Regions from separate parts of the Paenisporosarcina sp. P4_B8 genome, predicted to be linked through region 3. Evidence: riboswitches for the same ligand, from Rfam matches in the RefSeq annotation. Region 3 holds a riboswitch; each other region holds the start of a gene.
What was found. A riboswitch is a leader RNA that binds a small molecule or an ion and turns the genes downstream of it on or off. The one in region 3 is predicted to bind lysine.
Positions count from the first base shown of each region.

Region 1: another riboswitch for lysine. It lies ahead of AC1DSK_RS04265 (amino acid permease); the one in region 3 lies ahead of AC1DSK_RS12445 (aspartate kinase).
Region 2: another riboswitch for lysine. It lies ahead of AC1DSK_RS15755 (transporter substrate-binding domain-containing protein); the one in region 3 lies ahead of AC1DSK_RS12445 (aspartate kinase).

Region 1 covers NZ_JBFUHX010000003.1:102,288-109,818, forward strand. The annotation lists gene AC1DSK_RS04240 (formate--tetrahydrofolate ligase) at 1-158, opposite strand, end outside; partial or broken gene AC1DSK_RS04245 (MFS transporter) at 227-454, opposite strand; gene AC1DSK_RS04250 (hypothetical protein) at 814-978, shown strand; gene AC1DSK_RS04255 (YebC/PmpR family DNA-binding transcriptional regulator) at 1,161-1,880, shown strand; gene AC1DSK_RS04260 (YjcZ family sporulation protein) at 2,414-2,578, shown strand; gene AC1DSK_RS04265 (amino acid permease) at 3,045-4,445, opposite strand; lysine riboswitch at 4,552-4,733, opposite strand; gene AC1DSK_RS04270 (MerR family transcriptional regulator) at 4,915-5,679, shown strand; gene asnB (asparagine synthase (glutamine-hydrolyzing)) at 5,737-7,531, opposite strand, start outside.
Region 2 covers NZ_JBFUHX010000022.1:32,841-40,371, reverse strand. The annotation lists gene AC1DSK_RS15770 (DEAD/DEAH box helicase) at 16-1,548, opposite strand; gene AC1DSK_RS15765 (amino acid ABC transporter ATP-binding protein) at 1,808-2,548, opposite strand; gene AC1DSK_RS15760 (amino acid ABC transporter permease) at 2,565-3,320, opposite strand; gene AC1DSK_RS15755 (transporter substrate-binding domain-containing protein) at 3,381-4,220, opposite strand; lysine riboswitch at 4,357-4,539, opposite strand; gene AC1DSK_RS15750 (phosphoglycolate phosphatase) at 5,199-5,534, shown strand; gene AC1DSK_RS15745 (GGDEF domain-containing response regulator) at 5,870-7,192, shown strand; gene AC1DSK_RS15740 (HEAT repeat domain-containing protein) at 7,189-7,531, shown strand, end outside.
Region 3 covers NZ_JBFUHX010000012.1:82,100-89,630, forward strand. The annotation lists gene AC1DSK_RS12425 (electron transfer flavoprotein subunit beta/FixA family protein) at 1-45, shown strand, start outside; gene AC1DSK_RS12430 (electron transfer flavoprotein subunit alpha/FixB family protein) at 83-1,057, shown strand; gene trxA (thioredoxin) at 1,307-1,621, shown strand; gene uvrC (excinuclease ABC subunit UvrC) at 1,720-3,510, shown strand; lysine riboswitch at 3,599-3,778, shown strand; gene AC1DSK_RS12445 (aspartate kinase) at 3,882-5,105, shown strand; gene AC1DSK_RS12450 (DnaJ family domain-containing protein) at 5,165-5,536, shown strand; gene AC1DSK_RS12455 (YslB family protein) at 5,623-6,036, opposite strand; gene AC1DSK_RS12460 (succinate dehydrogenase cytochrome b558 subunit) at 6,312-6,923, shown strand; gene sdhA (succinate dehydrogenase flavoprotein subunit) at 6,975-7,531, shown strand, end outside.

The DNA.
Region 1 (7,531 bases), on a different contig from region 3:
CCATTTTTCGTTGCAGGTGGCAGGGAAGAAACGTCAATTTTGGCTTTGAAATTGCCGTAAAGTTCAAGTGCTTTTCTAGGAATCCCTGCTTTGTCTGCGATTTCCTGGATTGGTAACATGGTTGCATTCGTTGCGATGGATAAGTCTGTAAATGTCATGAATTTCCCAACCTTCCTTGTTCCTTTTATTGAGCCTGATGAGTAAACTTCTTCTCAGTTACCTTTGCTTACGATTTAACAACAAAATCTCGTTGCTCTGCATTTAATTGGCGAAGCTTTTGTATATCTAATCGAATTAACAGTGAAATGGTTAAAGCGACTAAAAAAAGAAACGAGAATACGATTAGCGTTACTTGGTAACTGCCTGTTGTTTCACGAATCCATGATACAACTATCGAGCATATCAATCCAGCTGCAGCCCAAGCTGTTAATACATAGCCGTGGATTGCACCAAGCCAAAAAGGTCTCCTATAGCGGAAAATGCAATTAACCAACCCGATTTTTAGTTTTCATAATCTGCTTCACTTGTAATAATTTTTGTGTGAATGGAAATTCGCAAATTGATTCCCTTAAATCTATATTTGACAATGTTAACTTACAAAATTCATAGATTCAAGTGAATATTATGTTAAAAATCGAACAATTTTAATAATAACATTAAAAACATTCGTCTTTTCAGAATTACATTCGTGTGAAAATAAAATGGTTTTATTGTGATCCTTGGAAAAGAATTTCCGCTAGTAATTGAAGGGTGTGATAAAAGTGAATTGCGGGTATACCTATATCTAAACAAACGTATTGAGGAGGTGTACCTATGTTTGAACCCATGAACAAAGATAAACAAGATGAAAGAATCATGACACATAAGGAAACTGAGAAAAAGAATGTAAAACTTTCCTCAAATGATGTATCGGAAGAAAAAAATGAAAATACGGAGACTGTGGTCACACAACCACGTATCAGTACTGAAGGACTCTAAAGCAAAAGGCGGGCTCTGATGGGGTTCGCTTTTTTGTTGGCATTTCTGTTGTCACCCGAATGAGATTTCACTCGAAACTTTTATGTCTCTTGGTGTATAATGCAACAGTAAGCAAGTGCATAAGCGGTCATTTTAGTAATAGTATGATATAGATACATATACGTGAAAGAGAGTGAAACGATATGGGACGTAAGTGGAATAATATTAAAGAAAAGAAAGCTTCAAAGGATTCAAATACAAGTCGGATTTATGCAAAGTTTGGTCGCGAAATTTATGTGGCAGCTAAACAAGGTGAGCCGGATCCCGAATCAAACCGTGCACTTAAAGTCGTACTTGAGCGTGCGAAAACGTACAGTGTGCCAAAAACTATTATTGATCGTGCGATTGAAAAGGCAAAAGGCGGTTCGGAAGAAAACTACGATGAACTTCGTTATGAAGGTTTTGGTCCAAGCGGATCGATGGTTATCGTTGAAACACTGACGAACAACGTAAACCGTACAGCTTCTGATGTACGCGCGGCATTTGGTAAAAATGGCGGCAACATGGGTGTAAGTGGATCGGTTGCTTACATGTTTGACGCAACGGCTGTTATTGGGATTGAAGGCAAATCAGCAGACGAAGTATTTGAACTTTTAGTAGAAGCGGACGTTGATGTGCGTGACGTATTAGAAGAAGAGGAATCTGTGATTGTATATGCTGAGCCTGATCAGTTCCATGCTGTGCAAGAAGCATTCAAGAACATAGGAATTACTGAATTTACAGTTGCTGAACTGACGATGCTAGCACAAAATGACATCACGCTTGAACAAGATACACAAGCGCAATTCGAGAAAATGATTGATGCGATTGAAGACCTAGAAGACGTTCAACAAGTCTACCATAACGTGGATTTAGGTGAATAAATAATAGAAAGCCGCACCGAGTCCAGGGGAACCTGGCAGTAGGTGCGGCTTTTATTGTGATTTCAAATTAAAATTGGAAAAGGGACATACCCGATTGGGCATGTCCCTTATATAGATAAGATAACATAAAGTCTGAATGATAATTTTTCATCCCGAATATTCGGGGAATAATTTCCTAAGAAAGTGTTCCTTGCTTTCCGTGCCGCGGTCATTTGTCCACTGGGTGTCTTCCTTAAGCAACGTAAACCCTACCTTCTTTTACGTCCTTGCGACCCTATAGTCGCGCCAGTGTGAATAAGTTTAATCAAAAACATCGAGTAGATGCCAGAATTTCAAAACTTAATTGTTACCTTACATGTTAACTTGACTATTATTACACACACAATGGTCTTTGTCAAAGAATATCCTATAAATTGTAAAAGGAATCATCATTTCAGTAAACAAAAAAGCTCATTTACTCCGCTAAATCCCTAGGTCCTTCATCATCCCCTTCATATCATATAAGAATCTTTGAAGGAAAGGGGGACTTTATCATGGATTATTACGGCGGCGGTTACGGTCAATGTGGTGGCTATGGACCATGTGGTGGTCAATACGACCACTGCTCTCGTAGAGGCGGGAGTACTTTTGCAATAATTGTAGTTCTTTTCATTTTACTAATTATCATCGGTGCATCTTTCCACCATAGAAAATGCTAGTAAAATAGGAAATTCTCTCGAAAGTAAGATGGTTATATACACTCGAATTTCCCCTAAAAAATACCGACTGATTTAAGGAGTGCCTAAACAGCACTCTTTTTTAATGAAACTCGAATATTGCTCCACCTTCGCTACTTCTGGGGAAACAGAATGTGGTCTAGGTAGACAGTTTGTGTGTCCAGGTAGACAGATTGAGGTTCCAGGTAGACAGAGCTGCATTCCAGGTTGTATAAAATACAATTCCCATTCATAGTTGCAAAGGGTTGGGGTATTTTCAAATAGCATACCTCCAGGTAGACAGTTTGAGGTTCCAGGTAGACAGATTGACAGTCCAGGTAGACAGAATCGCATTCCAGGTTGTATAAAATACATGGTTCATTGCAGAACAGGATGTATGACTATGATTGAAGCTTATTTACATAAAAACGCCCACTTCATTTCATAGATGAAGTGGGCGTTTTGGGTATTAAATGTTGTTGTTTGCTTTTTTAACTCGACTGTAAAACAGAATCCCGCTGGCTAATAGGATTACACCAAATGTAAAAGTCTTGAGGTCGGCTGTACCTGCATAAATAACCCAAATGGAGTAAAGGGTAGCAAGAACTCCTATAATCCCATCCGTAATTCTACCTCTTCCATTTTTATATGTTTCACCAGTAAAGACCAGCTTCAACTGGAAAGCAGAAGAAATGAAATAAGGAACTAAATATGACAGCGTTGCGACGATAATGATGAAATCAAAAGCGGCTGCTATCGTATTTGATACCGTGGAGAATATGAACACCTGTGCAACTAAATTAGTGATGACCAAAGAAAAGACGGGTATCCCTTTCTTATTCACTTTTGCGAATGAAGGGAGAAATAAACCTTGTTTAGCTGCCTGGTAAGGAATTTCAGCACTCAGCATAACCCAACCAATTGTGGAACCAAATAAACTGACCAGACCGATGGCGGCAAGAATTTTTCCACCGACTGGTCCCAACACAGTTGAAATGGCATCGATAAGTGGTTTATCAGAAGCGATTAGTGCTTCATGGCTTAACATTCCTAAAACTAGCGTGCTGATCCCTACATAAATGGTAAGAGCAATAAGTAGTCCAATCGTCGTTGCACGCTTAACATCGATTGGTTTTTTAGCACGAGATGCAAATACCACGGCAGATTCAACACCAACGAATGCCCAAAGAGTTGCTACTGCTGCACCATTAACTTGCCCCAAAAGACCAATAGATTGTCCAAGCTCATCATATCTCGGCGCTACAAAAGGAAGAATGTTCGCTTTTTGAAATGCAAATAGACCAATTACAATAAATAATATGAATCCAATTACTTTCGTGGCAGTGGCAACAAAATTTATCTTCCCGGCATTTTCTAGACCATTTAGGATGATATAATGCACACCCCATAACAATAATGTACAAACTGTAAAGGTAAGTGCATTCCCCATTTTTAAAGTGAAGTTACCAATGGTAAACAGTTCAGCCTGATTAACTAAAATAGGGAAGAACGTGGACAAATAACCTGCAAAAGTGGTGATGATGGCAACATTACCAGCAACATTACCAATCCAATATCCCCAAGAAGACATAAATCCTGACAACGTGGAAGCGTTACTGCCCGGCTTAAACAATTCCTTTGCATAAATCTGTGGACCACCAGTTAAATTTGGTTTTCTCAATGCAAGATTGCCAAACACGAGTGCAATCATCAACACTCCAAATCCCGTAATCAACCAAGCGGATAATACACCGGCAGGGCTTGCAACTTCACTCAATGTGCGGGGGAGCATAAAAATGCCGGATCCCACCATATTTCCAACTACTAACGCAGTTAAAATCCATAAACCTAGTTTTTTGTTCGTGTTCATAAGCATATGCTCCTTTCGTTCATCTTCTATCTACCCAAAAAATATGATTTGTAAAATAAAAATACATAAAACGCATTCAGAAACGGTGTGCAAAAACCGAATCAGACAAAAAGATAGTTTTCATGGTCAATCACTATGACAGTTCTGCACTTATTCAGTGCCAGTCCCAGCATTAGTAATCAGAGCGATCAGTGCTTCTGCGAAAAATTCTTTCGCTTGAAATCAGCAAGTTCTGTTCTCTGACTTTTTTTCAAGTAACTATTATTTATCGCGATCTCTACCTCATCTTAAGCTGATGAGGGCTATATTTATTCACTGTACTAATATAGATACGTTTAAATGATTAGTCAATTGAAATGATTTACTATAGTAGTGTACGAAAGTTCAGCTTATTGCAAGTTTTTTAGATTTTCCAATTGACATTGACGCAACGTCAAGGAGTACGATGAAATCAAGAGGAGGTGACGAGATGGAATACACAGTTCAAAAATTAGGGAAATTGTCGGGAATCAGTTCACGCACATTGCGATACTATGACGAGATGAATCTTCTCAAGCCGGCGAGAATCAATTCATCAGGATATCGGATATACGGCCAAGCGGAAGTCAATAAGTTACAGCAAATCTTGTTTTATAGAGAACTGGGTTTGAGTCTCGAACACATCAAACAAATCGTGAACAATCCTTCATTTGATGGTGTGAAAGCCTTGAATGATCATCGTTCACAACTCCTCGACAAAAGAAAGCAGCTCGATCTACTGATTGCCAACGTGGAAAAATCGATTTCTTCAACAGAAGGGAGAAGTACCATGACGAACGATGAGAAATTTGAAGGCTTCAAACAAAAAATGGTAGATGATAATGAACAACAATACGGCAAAGAAATTCGTGCGAAATATGGAGATGACACGGTCAATCAATCAAATAGCAAATTAAAAAACATGACGCAGGCACAACATGATGAAGTAACAAAGCTTGCCAATGAAATTGCCATGACTTTAGCGGAAGCTTTCAAGACGGGAGATCCCGCAAGTGAGAAAGCCCAAAAAGCCGCTGAACTGCATAAACAATGGCTTATGTACTATTGGCCAAAGTATAGCAAGGAAGCACATGCAGGACTTGGGCAGATGTATGTGGATGATGAACGCTTTACTGCCTACTATGATAAAGAACAGCCAGGAACGGCTGCATTCTTCAGAGATGCCATTCAAATTTATACCGGTATGAAGTCATAACAAAAGAGCAGATTGAGTCAATTCGACTTCAATCTGCTCTTTCTTTCGTTGAAATAATCAATCAATCAATTGAATATTGTTATCTTTATACCAAACGTGCATTTGAGCGAGATGGGCAAGAAGCTGTGGCCCAGACATCAATTGACCGAACCATGGAACTTTGAATGCAGTTCCTTTCGACTCAACCAATTCATTCAACCGGTCACTGTCAAATAGTTCATGTAGAATCGAATTTTTGTCTATCAGAATGTCTTTCAGCCAGCCTTGGACACGGTCGGTGTAATACGGATTATGGGTTTTAGGATAAGGGCTTTTTTTGCGGTAAAGGACTTCGTCGGGTAACATGCCCTCTAATGCTTTTCGCAAGATACCTTTTTCCCGATTTCCCGCCATTTTTATTTCCCAAGGAATATTCCAGGCATATTCGACAAGCCGGTGATCGGCAAATGGTACGCGTACTTCCAAGCTTGCTCCCATACTCATACGGTCTTTACGATCAAGAAGTGTTGTCATGAACCAAACCATGTTCAGATAAAACATTTCTCGCCGTTTTGCTTCAAGACTTGATTCGCCATCGAGACGAGGAGTTTCGGCAACGCTCTGTTCATAGGCCTGACGTGCGTAATCTTCGAGTTTGAGTTTTTTGCGCCAATCATCTTTTAATAAGGAAACTCGCTCGGTTGTGGAGCGCATCCACGGAAAACCAGTGCCATTTAAATCATTAGCATTGTGAAACCATGGATAACCACCAAAAATTTCATCCGCACACTCTCCAGACAAACCAACTGTGAAATCCTCTTTTATTTCTCTGCAAAACCACAACAAGGAGGAGTCGACATCCGCCATACCAGGTAAATCACGGACATGCACGGCTTCAGTCAGATAATTTATTAGTTGATCTTGCGTAATGATGGAAGAGTGATGCATGGTTCCGAATGTATTGACGACTTTATCAATCCAAGGTCCATCGGCATTCGGCTGAAATTCATTTGCTTTAAAAAACTTGGCATTGTCTTCATAGTCAATGGAATAAGTATGAAGAGGTCCTTTTGCTTCTAGTTTGTAACGATTGGCTGCAATGGCCGTAATGGCACTGGAATCAACCCCACCTGATAAAAAGGAACAGAGTGGAACGTCTGATACAAGTTGACGTTCGACGGCATCCGTTACGAGGAAACGAACTTTTTCTGCCGTTTCATCCACTGAATCTGTGTGATGTTCACTTTTGACGTTCCAGTAGCGCCAAATTCGAAGTCCTTGACGTGAAACGGTTAATGCATGAGCAGGTCGCAATTCCTTCACTCCATGGAATACCCCGGAACCGGGTTTTCGGGATGGCCCCACAGCCAGCACTTCTGCTAATCCTTCGCGAGACAGTTGCGTTTTCATATCTGGGTGGGCAAGAAGAGCTTTAATTTCTGAAGCGAAAAGAAAGCCCCCGCCATGTTCCGTATAAAACAGCGGTTTTACGCCTAAACGATCGCGAGCAATAAACACTTTTTGATCCTTTTCATCCCAAATGGCAAAGGCAAATATGCCATTGAAATATTCCACACACTTTTCTTTCCATTCAATGTAGGAAGTCAGTAGTACTTCTGTATCGGAGTGTCCAGAGAAGGTATAGCCTTTTCGCAGTAATTCCTTCCGAAGATCTTCCGTGTTATATAATTCTCCGTTATAGCAAAGTGTATAGCGGGTATCATGATGTACTTTCGTCATTGGCTGCCTGCCACCTATAGGATCAACAACTGTCAATCGTCGGTGCCCAAATACTGCATGTGATTCTAACCATACATTTTCATCATCGGGTCCGCGTTTGGCCAATGTTTTTGTCATGTTTTCAACTACAGAT
Region 2 (7,531 bases), on a different contig from region 3:
TCTAGATGTCTCAAATCAAATGGATTGTTTATATGTGGATAAAATACTGTCTAGCTCACCCACTGCCTTCTCAAATACATCGATTTTGACATGGAGCAACTCTAAGATATCTTTCTCAATGGTTTGTTCAATTGCCAAGTTGTAAATATGAACATCATGTTCCTGACCTAACCGGTGAACACGTCCGATACGCTGTTCCAATTTCATCGGATTCCAAGGTAAATCGTAGTTGATGACATGGTGGCAGAACTGCAGGTTAATCCCTTCTCCACCAGATTCAGTCGCAATCAGCACCTGTGCGTGGTCTTTAAACAATTGCTTCATCCAGTCTCGTTTACTCGCCTTGAACTTCCCGTTAAAGATAACACTTGTGATTCCTTTAGAATGTAAATACCATTGTAAATACGCTTGACTGGCTCGGTATTCGGTAAATAAGATGACTTTATCATTTGCCTCGGTAATGATGTCATAAGCTTTTTCAGCTTTTGCATTGACTTCGAGCGTCACCAACTTTTGAATGATTTCTTCTATATAAAGAACCGCCTTTGAATCAGTGCATTTTTGACGCATCTCGTTTAAGGTCAAATACGTAGCTTCCTTACTGCTGCACATTTCCTTTTGCAGTGTAATCATCGTGAATGCACTCGAAAATTCAGGCGATATATTCTTCAATTCCAAAATCATTTCGTAGACTTCTTTTTCTTGTGGGGTAAACTGAATCGGAATGGTTTGAACACGTCGGTTGGTCCATTCAATTCCTGTGTCCTGTCTTCGGTTTCTGACCATCACTTGATTCACTAATTCTTTTAAGAAATCATCATTTTCCCAGCTATGTTTGCTTGCGGAAAACGCTGCTTGAAACGTCTCATAATCACCGAGATGTCCAGGTTTCAACAAGGAGATTAAATGAAATAATTCAAATAGATTGTTTTGAATAGGCGTGGCCGTCAGTAACAAACAAAACTTCTTCTTTAAATCTTGAACAAACTCATAGTTTTTTGTTTTATGATTCTTCAATTTGTGTGCTTCATCAATGATGATTAAGTCATAATCCTGCTCATAGATATGTTCTTTATGTGGGCTCCTTTTGGCCATATCCATGCTCATGACGACAACACTGTAATGATCTAATCCATAGTTCTTTCGATAAGCAATGGCTGGAATATAAAATTTGTGGTTCAACTCTTGCACCCATTGATTGATTAAAGAAGCTGGAGCCAATATTAACGCCTTTTTCACAAGTCCCCTGATGAGATACTCTTTCATAATCAAACCGGCTTCAATGGTTTTGCCAAGCCCTACTTCATCTGCGAGAATCGCTTTTCCATTCATGCGTTCTATAACGGTTTCTGCGACTTCGAGTTGATGTTTCAATGGTGTCAGGTTAGGTAAATATTTAGGAGATTGAAGACCTGTAAATTCGGTAATCAAGTTCGACTTTACTACGTCATAACTCATCTTATATAGCGTCCAGTTATCCCAAGCTTCACGATTTTCCAATCGATTAATGAAGCCTTCTTTCCACTTAGACGACCTTTCAATAATCATAGATATCACCTCATACAACATTTTCTTTCTAATAAGATGTCCAAAAAAGAAATAGCTATGATTTTTATTTGAAAATAAATATAAAAGCCTCAATCAAATCGTGATTTCACATTAAGCGCAACATCAAAATCAAACTCATTTAATATATTCAACGATTAAAATCATAGATTTGCTGTACTTGAGAGACAATAAGAAAAGGGACATCCAGTAATCGGATATCCCTTTTTTGTCATGTAATTATGATTTAGAAAAGATTAATTTACATCTTTTTTAATGTTCGTTTTAAGAATTCTTTTGTACGTTCTTGTGTTGGGTTATTGAAAATTTGCTCTGGACTTCCCACTTCACAAATAACACCTTTGTCCATAAATACGACACGGTCTGAAACTTCCTTCGCAAATTCCATCTCATGCGTGACGATTAGCATGGTAAGACCTGTTTCGGCAAGTTCCTTCATGACTTTAAGAACTTCTCCTACCATCTCAGGATCTAGTGCTGATGTTGGTTCATCAAACAGCATGACGTCTGGTTCCATTGAAAGTGCACGTGCAATTGCTACACGCTGTTTTTGACCGCCTGACAAGTGGCTTGGTTTCGCGTTGATATATCGATCCATCCCAACGACTTTCAGGTATTTCATCGCAATTTTTTCCGCTTCTTCCTTTGAGCGTTTCAAAATTTTCACTTGTCCAATGACGCAATTGTTGAGGACATTATGATTGTTGAATAAGTTGAATTGCTGGAAGACCATTCCGAGTTTTGTTCGGTAAGCATGGATATCATGCTTGTTATCCAAAATGTTTTCATTATTATAAATGATTTGTCCGCCACTCGGTTTTTCCAATAGGTTAATGCAGCGCAGAAGAGTGGACTTTCCAGATCCCGAAGAACCAATGACACAGACCACTTCCCCTTTATTTACCGAGAAGTCAATGTCGCGCAATACTTCATGGGATCCAAAAGATTTGCTTAGATGCTGTATATCAATAACTACTTCCATGTGAACTTCTCCTTTCTTATCGGTTACCGTTTTTTGTTGTACCAAGTACATTTTCCGGCATTCCAATCATGCTGTAATTTTTAGGTCCATCCAGTTTCCGTTCCACATATCGAAGGATTAATGTGACGGTGAACGTCATGATGAAATACAGGACACAGGCAACAAAGAACGATTCAAAATATCTGAAGTTATTTCCTGCCACTGATTTCGTTTGGAAAAACAACTCGGTAACGCCAATGACGTTAAGTACAGCCGTATCTTTAATATTGATGACAAATTGATTGCCTGTTGCCGGCAAAATGTTACGAATGACTTGCGGCAGGACGACATGGATCATCGTCTGGAAATGATTCATGCCGATTGCCTGAGATGCTTCGAATTGGCCTTTATCGACGGACACTATTCCCCCACGGACAATCTCTGCCATGTACGCTCCTGTATTGATCGATACGATGAAGATGGCCGCAGACAATACGTCCATGCTGATGCCAAATGCCAAGGCCGATCCATAAAAGATAACCATGGCTTGCACGATCATTGGCGTGCCGCGGAAAAACTCAACATATACAGATAAAATTGTATTAATAATTTTTAATAGCCATTTTTTAGCCCCTCGTTCAGGCATTGGAATCGTTTTGATGACACCAATCAGCAATCCAATGATTGCCCCAAGAATTGTCCCGATAATGGAAATCAAGAGTGTCATACCTGCTCCACGAATGAACATCGGCCAGTTATTAGATAAAATCGTCATAATCCACTCAGTACTCATCTTTGTCCTCCTTGGACAACTTAAAACCGGCTGCTATTGCAGCCGGTATCACGTTGTTACTTATTGTGCTGCCGGTTGATTTTTAATTGCGTTATCCATGATTTCCTGACGTTCTTCATCTGAAATCTCTGCGAGTGCTTCATTGATTTTCTCTGTCAAGTCACTGCCTTTTTGCAATCCGACTGCAGTTGTCGTGTCTTCTACAGAAGTCTCGAAACCATCTGTAAATTCAACCATAGCGAAGTTGTCGTTAGCTGCGGAAGCACTGAATCCTTCTGGGCGTTCCGATACATATCCATCAATCATTCCTGATTCAAGTGCTACACGCATCGCCGGGAAGTTATCCATAGCAGTCTGCTTTTTCACACCTTTGATTTGATCGATCACGGAGTAGTGGAATGTATTTAATTGTGCCGTTACTTTTGCTCCTTTGAAATCATGGATTGAAGCGGCGTCCTCATATTTCCCGCCCTTTTTAACAACCATGACCAACTCTGAAGTATAGTAGTTGTCCGAAAAATCGATTGACTCTTTGCGTTCAGCTGTTGGTGACATGCCAGCAATGATGGCATCGATCTTGCCAGAAACCAATGCTGGAACAAGACCGTCCCATTCCGTTTTGACAATGACTAATTCTTTACCTAGCTTGTCAGCGATTCGTTTTGCAATTTCAACGTCATAGCCACCTGCATATTCAGCATTTCCGTCAATTCTCACTCCGCCATTTGCATCATCCATTTGAGTCCAGTTGAATGGCGCATATCCTGCTTCCATACCTACTATGAATGGATCTTTCTTTTCTGATGAACCTGTTTTCTCTGAACTGCTTGTCCCACAAGCTGTTAAAAGCAAAATGGTAGAAAGGAATATCGTTAAAAATATGGCTGATTTTTTTCTCATGTCTAGTTCTCCCCTTTTGTTTGTTATATGTTTTACTTCGTCTTTATAGACTAAAAAGGCCAACTCCACAAAAAAAAGACCTGAGATGAACTCAGGTCGCAATATGCGTAGTTGCCCTAAATCCTCTACTTTTCCCAAATGAGATAGCACACTCAATAAACCGGGATGTTTATTGAGACAGTCCTGCAGTTCTTAACTACAGACCCAGCAAGTAATACCGAGAAATATTACTCACTTCGGCGACATTTCCTTCTCCCTAGAATCAAAGCTTTCTCAAACTCCTCTAAGGACTGTTAAATATCGCGCCTCTACCTCACCATATAAGTGAGGTTGTATTCAATTGTGTTAATCAGTCTTTCAACAACATCAACAGTCTACAACAACAGAAATTATCTGTCAACCAATCTAAAAATCTAGTATTTAACCTATTAGCATATGTTGAGTCACCATTTCTTCTATCAAAAGCTAAATGATATATATATTTCCATTATGCTATCGTTATCACCAAAGACAGCACAGACTTTGGGAAACCCAACACAACACAAGTATGCCTATCACATCCGGATGAGGCAATAACCTGCGATCCGTAATGGAAGAGACAATGAAAAATGATGGATGAAATAGTGGAGATCAACAAAAAAACCGTGGCATGACATCGCCAACGGTTTCATAGATAGGGGTTGCTACAATAGGCAGCCCCATTATTTCATTTGAATTCCTATTTCTGTATTAACTTGATTTAATTACACATTACGAGATTTTTATGGGGAACAGCATTCGACGCAACAACCCGACGTTCATCAACAACATACAAAATTGTAATGTGAGTGTCACGTAATAAGATAATAGCTAACGAACCAGAATAGTATAATAAACAAGCATAAAATAAAGTTTTGAGGAGTAAACGCTCGTAATGAAAAGACTTGAACAAAGTGGTCATGTGAACAAAGTAAGAACGCTATTGAAAGGTGAAGGTTAATGAAGAAAAATCTATTAAAGCGCTTATTCGTATTTGGTGGAGCTATGATACTTCTCCTAGCTGCATGGGTATATTTTATTATGGATTACGGTACACCAGATGAATTCAGTAAAGAAGCGTGGCCAGAAACCAAAGAAACAGCTAAACTAGCGACTATAGAATACTTTAAAAAAGAAAAAAATGTTGATGTTGTGATTAATAATATAAGTCATTCAGGAGAGTATGCGACATCTGAAATTTATTTAGATGGACATGTCGCTGGCGATGAACAACAGAAAATCTGTGCTATTGTAAATTCTGCTAAGGACTATCAAGTTGAAATTTTCAGAAACTAAAATTGGATATCATCCTACAATCTCTAACCTTTTGAAGCCAAATGGAGCAGTTAGCTTTTGCTAACTGTTCTTTGTTTTTCTTCTTGCCTAATTAAAAATGTCTTTGCTTTCTTACGAACGGTGTCCTATTTACGTGATTTGATAATTTAAAATAACTACACTAAATGCATTATGTTGTTTCTTTAACTCGCTTTCCATAAATCTTGAATTTTCATGACTTATTCGATTATTTGTCATCTGAAATTGTGTAGTAAGATTTCCTGACCCATACTAACATGTATTTCTATTTACTCTATTTTGTTATAATTAAGATTCAAAGTTTGGAGGTGCACAATATGGATCAACACATTCCATTAAATGAATCTAGATCTCAACCTCGGGATGAGGTGTTAATTTTACTTATTGACCCAAATATTGATTTTGTCATGGACATGAAAGATTCTTTTGACCGACATTCTATTTCTGTTTTAATTGCAACGACCGCTTCAAAAGGAATTGAATATTTCCATACCGTCAATCCAGATCTCGTGCTTATTGAAGCAAACCTGCCCGATAAAAGTGGATTTGATGTATTGCTGGAAATCAAAGATATTTCACGAGATCGATCTATACCAACCGCGATTATCTCTTCCAATCAATTAAAAGAAAATCGAATACGCGCATATGAACTAGGGGCAATAGATTTTATCAGCAAACCGATTGATTTGGATATTTTCATTCCCTTTATATTAAACCGCGTGGCTTTTAGAAAGTCGATTACGAATAAATTACTCGTTGACGAATTAACTGGTGCATACAACAGGAAACAATTTTATATAACCAAGTCTTCTCTTTATAATCGTTACGAAATATCCAATGAATCTTTTTCAATTGTTCTCATTGACTTCGACTTATTTAAAGATTTCAATAATCTTTATGGCCATCAAAAAGGTAATGAAGTGCTACAATCTTTTGTCCATATTGCCCAACAGACCCTACGAACAAAGATAGATGTATTCCGTTTTGGTAGTGATGAATTTGTCCTATTGATTCGCCATAAACCAGCTCTTGTTGCTGCAAATATCGTAGAAGATATCGCTGAACAAATGCGAGAACTTTGGAATATCACCTTTTCAGCTGGGATATCGGAATGGTTTCCTTCCACTCATATCGAAGGAACTTTGCTGAAGCAGGCTGACCGTGCTTTACAACAAGCCAAAAAAGCAGGCAGAAATTCCATCCATGTGTATGATGAAAATTCGTTTGCCAGTTCCCTCGCTAGCCGCTTAATGATACATATCGTTGATGATGATGCGATGGTTCGGGCATTACTTGAAAGGCAGTTCTCTGCATGGCAATCGGATACTTTTGATATTAGTGTCCACAGCTACAATGACGGCTTTGAGTTTACGGAATCAAATTGGTATACACCACAGGATTATCACGTTGTCATGCTGGATGGTGTAATGCCCAAAATGGACGGATTAGAAGTCCTGCACATTGTGAAGAAAAAAGTACAATCCGAACGTGTGCTAATTGCTATGTTGACTGACAAAAAAAATAACCAAGATATTTTGCACGCCCTCAATTCGGGCGCAGATGACTACATGCTGAAACCTTTTCATCCACAAGAGGTATTGGCCCGTATCCAGCGTCTTGTCAGTAGGTTATTCCTATGAATATCCTACTTACTTTTTTTATCATTCTATTTATTGTTTTGGCTCTTTCCCAGCTGCTACTGCTGTTATTTTTAGCAAGCAAGAAAATGAAAAAAAACAAGCGAGAAATACATGAAGACCATATTTACAAAGAAAGCATGCCTTTGTTTATTCAGTATTTATATAATGATCAAGATGTATATATCCCTCTTCCCCCTGAAGAGTATCGTGTTGCAGAGAAATTGTTCAGTGATAGTATGGCGATTACAACAGATGAAGGATTGCAGCACAAGATTCGCGAGAGCGCTACATACTATTTAAGTTCATACTATAAAAGAGTACTGAATACTGGGGCTTGGC
Region 3 (7,531 bases):
CAAGAATTGGTGCAATTACTTCGTACAGAAGCAAAAGTCATTTAATCGAATCTGAAGATTTGTAATTGGAGGGAATCACATCATGACAAAAAAAGTAATCGTACTGGGTGAAGCACGTGAAGGTGCTTTACGTAATGTATCTTTTGAAACTATCGCTGCAGCTAAGAAAATTTCAGGCGGTGGAGAAGTTGTAGCAGTTCTTCTTGGAGACTCTGTACAATCATTAGCAACTGAAATGATTCATTATGGAGCTGACCGTGCTGTCACTGTTGAGCATCCACATTTGAAATCTTATACATCTGATGGCTTCAGTCAGGCATTCATGGCAGTTGTTGAAAGTGAAAGCCCAGATGCAGTTGTTTTTGGACATACAGCATTAGGTAAAGATTTGTCACCAAAAGTGGCAAGTAAACTAAAATCAGGTCTTATTTCTGATGTTACTGATATCGAAGGAGAAGGCGCTGACGCTGTATTTATCCGTCCGATTTTCTCAGGTAAAGCATTCGAAAAAGTGAAAATCAAAGATGGGATTGATTTCATTACAATCCGTCCTAACAATATTGAACCTTTAGCTCACGATGCTAGCCGTTCAGGCGATGTTTCATCTTTATCTGTGGATATCACGAACCTTCGCACTGTCATCAAAGAAGTTGTTCGTAAATCAACTGAAGGTGTAGATTTATCAGAAGCGAAAGTTATCGTTGCTGGTGGTCGTGGCGTGAAGAGTGAAGATGGATTTGAGCCGTTAAAAGAGTTAGCAAATCTTTTAGGTGGTGCTGTTGGTGCATCTCGTGGTGCATGTGATGCTGACTACTGTGACTACTCTCTTCAAATTGGTCAAACAGGTAAAGTGGTAACACCTGACCTTTATATTGCAGCAGGTATTTCTGGGGCAATCCAGCATTTAGCTGGTATGTCAAACTCGAAAATCATTGTTGCAATAAACAAAGATCCTGAAGCAAACATTTTCAAAGTAGCTGACTATGGTATTGTTGGTGACTTGTTCGAAGTCATTCCAATGCTGACTGAAGAATTCAAGAAAATGAAAGCTAACTAATTTAAATACGACTCCGCGAAGCGAAAGCTTGCGGAGTTTTGTTTTAGCAATAAAAAAGAATACTAGATGACGAGAAATCATTTCTGCTTCAACTTAAATCCATGTTGGCAATAGATTGTTAACATACGAATGAGCAGTGTTCATTATGTTCATTTTTAGCTATTAAAAGGTTGAGCAAAAAAGTAGAAGCACTATTTACCACATGCTATACTACGTTTAGAGTTTGTATTTAGAGGAGGATGTTTTAATATGGCAATTGTACACGGAACAGATCAAAGCTTTTCAAGTGAAATTTCAGACGGCTTAGTTTTAGTCGATTTTTGGGCACCTTGGTGTGGACCATGTAAAATGATCGCTCCAGTTCTTGAAGAATTAGATGCTGAGATGAGTGGCAAAGTAAAAATCGTAAAAGTTGATGTAGATGAAAACCAAGAAACAGCTAGCAACTTCGGGATTATGTCAATTCCGACATTGGTACTTTTCAAAGACGGGCAACCTGTCGATAAAGTAGTTGGATTCAACCCGAAAGAAGCTTTGGTTGAATTAGTAAACAAACACGTATAATCTTTTCAATTGGCGTTCTAGTCTTATATTGTAAAAGAAATATTATTAAAACCGGGTACCCATGGGCACCCGGTTTTTTTTAACAGGTGATGAAAATGATGAATGATTTAATTCAACAAAAATGTGCGATTTTACCTGATCAACCAGGTGTTTACTTAATGAAAGATCGCCAAAGCACTATTATTTATGTGGGCAAAGCCAAAGTGTTAAAAAATCGTGTGCGTTCTTATTTTACGGGGAGTCATGATGGAAAAACACAGAGACTCGTCCAGGAAATTGAAGATTTTGAGTACATCGTAACATCTTCAGATATTGAAGCTCTCATTCTGGAATTGAATTTAATCAAGAAGCATGATCCGAAATATAATATCATGCTCAAAGATGATAAAACGTATCCTTATATAAAAATAACAGGTGAAAATCATCCGAAATTGATAACAACCAGAATCGTTAAAAAGGATAAAGGGAAATATTTTGGTCCTTATCCAAACGCATATGCGGCGAGTGAAACGAAAAAATTACTAGATCGTTTATACCCGTTACGCAAATGTCCGACATTACCAGATCGGGTTTGTTTGTATTATCATTTGGGCCAGTGTCTAGCTCCTTGCGTTAAAACAATCGAGCAAGACGCATACAGAAAAATTATTGATGAAATCACACGGTTCTTAAACGGTGGCTATCAGCAAGTCAAACAAGAATTGACGGAAAAAATGTCATCGGCAGCAGAGAACTTAGAGTTTGAAAGAGCAAAAGAATACCGTGATCAAATCACACATATTGAAACGGTTATGGAAAAACAAAAAATGACGACCAATGATTTTACCGATCGTGATATTTTTGGTTATGCCATCGATAAGGGCTGGATGTGTGTGCAAGTATTCTTTGTACGCCAAGGGAAGTTAATCGAGCGAGATGTTTCATTATTCCCGTTATATCAAGATCCAGAAGATGAATTCCTGACGTTCCTCGGTCAGTTTTATGATAAACCGAATCATATCAAACCAAAAGAAGTATATTTGCCAAGTGCGGTGGATTTGCAACTGGCAAGCCAGCTTCTTGAAGTAAAAGTGGCTTCTCCGAGTCGTGGGCAGAAAAAACAAATGATTGATCTGGCGACAAAGAATGCAGAAATCGCTATCCGTGAAAAATTCCAGCTCCTAGACCGACAGGAACAACGAACGATTGGTGCAGTGGAAGAACTGGGGATTGCAATGGATATTGCGCCTCCTCTTCGAATTGAGGCATTCGATAATTCACATATTTATGGATCTGATGCCGTCTCAGCAATGGTATCGTTTATTGATGGAAGACCGAATAAAAAGGACTATCGAAAATACAAAACGAAAACAGCTGCCCGTCATGATGATTACGGAGCCATGCGTGAAGTCATTCGCAGACGTTATACGCGTGTGCTGAAGGATGAATTGCCTCTTCCCGATTTAATTGTCATTGATGGTGGGAAAGGGCAAATGGAAATCGCCCGTGAAGTGATCGAAGATGAACTCGGTTTGTCTATTCCGATTGCAGGATTAGCCAAGGATGCGAAGCACCAGACATCTTCGTTGTTATATGGGGAACCCCCACAGATCATTCCCTTGAAACGAACAAGTGAAGGGTTTTATTTGCTACAACGGATTCAGGACGAAGTGCATCGATTTGCGATTACATTCCATCGGCAACAGCGTGGGAAACAGACGATTGCTTCCGCTTTGGATGGGTTTGAAGGAATCGGTCCGAAACGCAAAAAAATGTTGTTGAAGCATTTTGGTTCTGTAAAACGAATCAAAGAAGCATCTGTGGAAGAGCTGAAACAATCAGGTTTGCCATTGCAAATCGCGGAATCCATGTCTGAATATTTTCAAAATGAGTCATTGTCAAAAGAGTGAGTATATGATATTCTTGACTCACTGAAATTGAATCACTGATGTATGTTCAATAAGGAGCATCCGCTTCCTTTTGAACAAACATCGAATAAGTGGTGATAGAGGCGCGGAAATCAACAGTAGCTTTCTCGAGGATGAACAGATCCATTGAAGGAAAGTGAAAGGGAAATTCGCCGAAGTTCGACATCCTGTATCAGATGTCGTGCTGGTTTTGCATTGAATAAATGCAGGATTGTCAGAATCTAATCGATTCTGGAGGGCTATCTCACATGGACGCTTCTTTTGAACGTGCATGCATGGAGACAGCTTTTCACGGATTACCCGTAGATAAGGCTGTCTTTTTTAGCTTCTTTGGAAATAAGGGAGAGTTTACATTGAGTCGCATTGTCATGAAATTTGGTGGTACGTCCGTCGGTAACACTGAACGGATCCGTAATGTCGCAAAACGCATAATCGGTGAAACAGCAAAAGGCCATGAAATCGTAGTAGTCGTATCAGCGATGGGGAAAACGACAGATGAATTAATGAGTCTGGCTGGGGATTTATCAGCAGAACCTTCAAAACGTGAAATGGACATGTTGCTGTCAACAGGGGAACAAGTAACAATTGCTTTGTTGACAATGGCACTTCAACATATGGGGCAAGATGCGGTTTCGTTTACGGGATGGCAGGCAGGAATCGGAACGGAATCCGTTCATCGCAATGCTCGAATCGAACATATAGATACTGTTCGTATGGAGCAGGCTTTGACGGATGGAAAAGTGGTTGTTGTAGCCGGATTCCAAGGGATGGATACGTATGGAGAAATTACGACACTCGGACGTGGTGGGTCGGATACGACGGCGGTTGCAATTGCAGCATCGCTAGGAGCGGACCAGTGTGATATTTACACGGATGTCGATGGCATCTATACGTCAGACCCTCGATATGTGGATGGGGCAAGAAAATTGCAGGAGCTATCCTATGACGAAATGCTGGAACTTGCTAACTTAGGAGCTGGGGTTTTGCATCCTAGGGCAGTGGAATTCGCTAAAAATTATTGCATGCCACTAAGTGTCCGTTCTAGCTTAAGTGAAGATACAGGAACCATATTATTGGAGGAACCTACTATGGAAAAAAACTTGATAGTGCGTGGTGTCGCATTCGAACCGGAAATTGTAAGGGTTACGGTAGGCTATGAAGTGCCTTTTAACGGCTCACTAGCCAAAATTTTCACTACTCTTGCAAAACATCATGTAAACGTTGATATCATTGTTCAAAGCATTATGGAAGGCGTGCAGCCAAGTGTTTCTTTCTCCATTAAAAAAGAAGATTATGCAGAAACTGTTCAAGTCTTGGAAAGTAAAAAAACGGAGCTGGGATACCAATCTACCAATTTTGAAGTTGGATTGGCCAAAGTGTCGATTGTTGGATCAGGGATGGTTTCAAATCCAGGGGTTGCTGCTCAAATGTTCGATCGCCTCCGCAAAGAAGGAATTCCGGTGAAAATGGTCAGTACTTCGGAAATTAAAGTTTCGGTTGTTGTACCTGAAAGTGCGATGCTACAAGCCACAAATGCATTGCATGATGAATTTGGATTAGCTGTTGTTCGAGTATAAAAACATTTCATGATATGATGAAAATAGTTTCGTAATCATCATGAGAGGCAGTGAGATAAATGAACTGGCATATCGTGGAGGATTTAATTAAAAAAGCACAACGTGATGGACAGTTTGACAATTTGCCGGGAGCCGGGAAGCCGTTGCCGCCGGATGAATTTGCCCATTACCCAGAAGACATTCGTATGGTAATGCGCATTTTGAAGAACTCAGGGCATGACGATGAAGCTCAGTTCGTGAAAGAAGAAATGAGTGACTTGCAGCATCAAATGAAAAAAGCCACACAACGTGAAAAAACAGAACTTGAACAGCAATATAATCAAAGACTCACCCAATTGAACCGTATGTTATCGCAAAAAGGAATCAAAACAAATAGTAATGTTTTTAAACAATATCAGTCTCAATTGGATAACAGATTGAATTGGGATTGAAAAAGCGGGCAGACACTCCATTTGGAAGTGACTGCCCGCTTTCTTTTCAGCTTCAACTCGATTTTTACTATCGAATCTATGAAGCTTTAAACTTTTTCTTTTAGATCCCATTTCACATGGAATTGAACGGAGTTTTTCTTCAGTTGTTTTTCTTCAAAGCATTCTGTCATAAAACCACCCAGTTTTTGTTGCTGCTGAGCCAGGAATCCTGCTTCCAGGCGGAAACATCGTTTCTCGATCTGCAGGGCATCGGGTTCTCCAGTCAATACATAAAATGCTTCATCTTTTGTACTTTGTTCAAGTGTTAGAATGCCCCAGCCCGCTTCCTGAAAAAAAGAAGTCGTTTCTTCCATGGAAAACATCTGGAACTTGCGGGCTAAATCTTTTCCGGCCCAATATAAAATATCATCTTCGTGTTTCCCTAAAATTGTCGAAAGTACGTGATCTCGAATTAATTCGTAACCAAAAGTGGGTACCGTTTTTGTCTCTGTCATTGTCATCTGAATCCCGCTTTCTAGCTTAATTGCCTTCAAACTTTTTTAATATAAGTATTTTTCATGGACAAGGTAGTTAAAATAGTACAACACCGAGAATTTACCTGATTTAAATTGCCTTATGTAGTGGGCTTCCTTGCCTTGACGCTCCCTTATGATGGGAGTACAATAAACATGTCATAATATTGTACCATGATGAGATATGCAGTCAATGTTGCTTTCGTTCCATACGAAGGTCTGATCTTGTCTGCCTATTTTCAGTACTGAGGGGGGTAACAGTCTTGTCGAAAGATCGTGAATTTTATTTGCGCCGTTTACATTCTTTACTTGGAATCATTCCAGTAGGATTGTTCGTGACGCAGCATTTGGTTGTTAACCATTTTGCTACAAGAGGAGAAGAGGCTTTTAACAAAGCATCTCACTTCATGGAAAGTTTACCATTCGTATTGTTTTTAGAATGGTTTGTCATCTACATTCCATTGATGTTCCATGCGTTCTATGGTTTGTACATAGCCTTTACTGCGAAAAATAACACACAGCGTTTTGGTACATTCCGTAACTGGATGTTTGTTTTGCAACGTATTACCGGGGTCATTCTAGTCGTGTTTATCGCATGGCATTTATTCGAGACACGATTCCAAAAAGCAATTGGTGCTGATGAAGTTAACTTTGACATGATGGCTGATATATTAGCAAATCCATTAATGTTTGTATTCTACGTGGTTGGTGTTGTATCTGCAACATTCCATTTAGCTAACGGTATTTGGTCATTCTTGGTAAGCTGGGGTATCACTCAATCACCTAGGTCACAACGAATTTCAACTTACGTGACGATCGGTATCTTCTTAGCATTGACAGTAATCGGCGTTCGTGCACTTCTTGCATTCGTGTAATAAGTTTCTGAAATTGCTTGATTACTATTAAAAAGAGGAGTGAGAAGAATCATGGCAAAAAGTAAATTGATTGTTGTCGGCGGTGGTCTAGCTGGTTTAATGGCAACAATGAAAGCAGCAGAAGAAGGAACAACAGTAGAATTATTCTCATTAGTTCCTGTTAAACGCTCACACTCAGTGTGTGCTCAGGGCGGAATTAACGGAGCATTAAATACAAAAGGTGAAGGCGATTCAACTGACAATCACTTTGATGATACAGTATACGGCGGGGATTTCCTTGCGAATCAACCACCAGTAAAAGCATTGGCAGAAGCAGCACCTGGAATCATTCGATTATTCGATCGTATGGGTGTTATGTTCAACCGTACACCTGAAGGGTTATTAGATTTCCGTCGTTTCGGGGGAACAATGTTCCATCGTACAGCTTTCGCAGGCGCTACAACTGGTCAACAATTGCTTTATGCACTTGATGAACAAGTACGTCGCTACGAAGTTGACGGTCTTGTAACGAAATACGAAAACTGGGAATTCCTAGGTGCAATCTTAGATGACGACGGCGTTTGTCGCGGAATCATGGCTCAAAACTTGAAAACTATGGAAATCCGTCC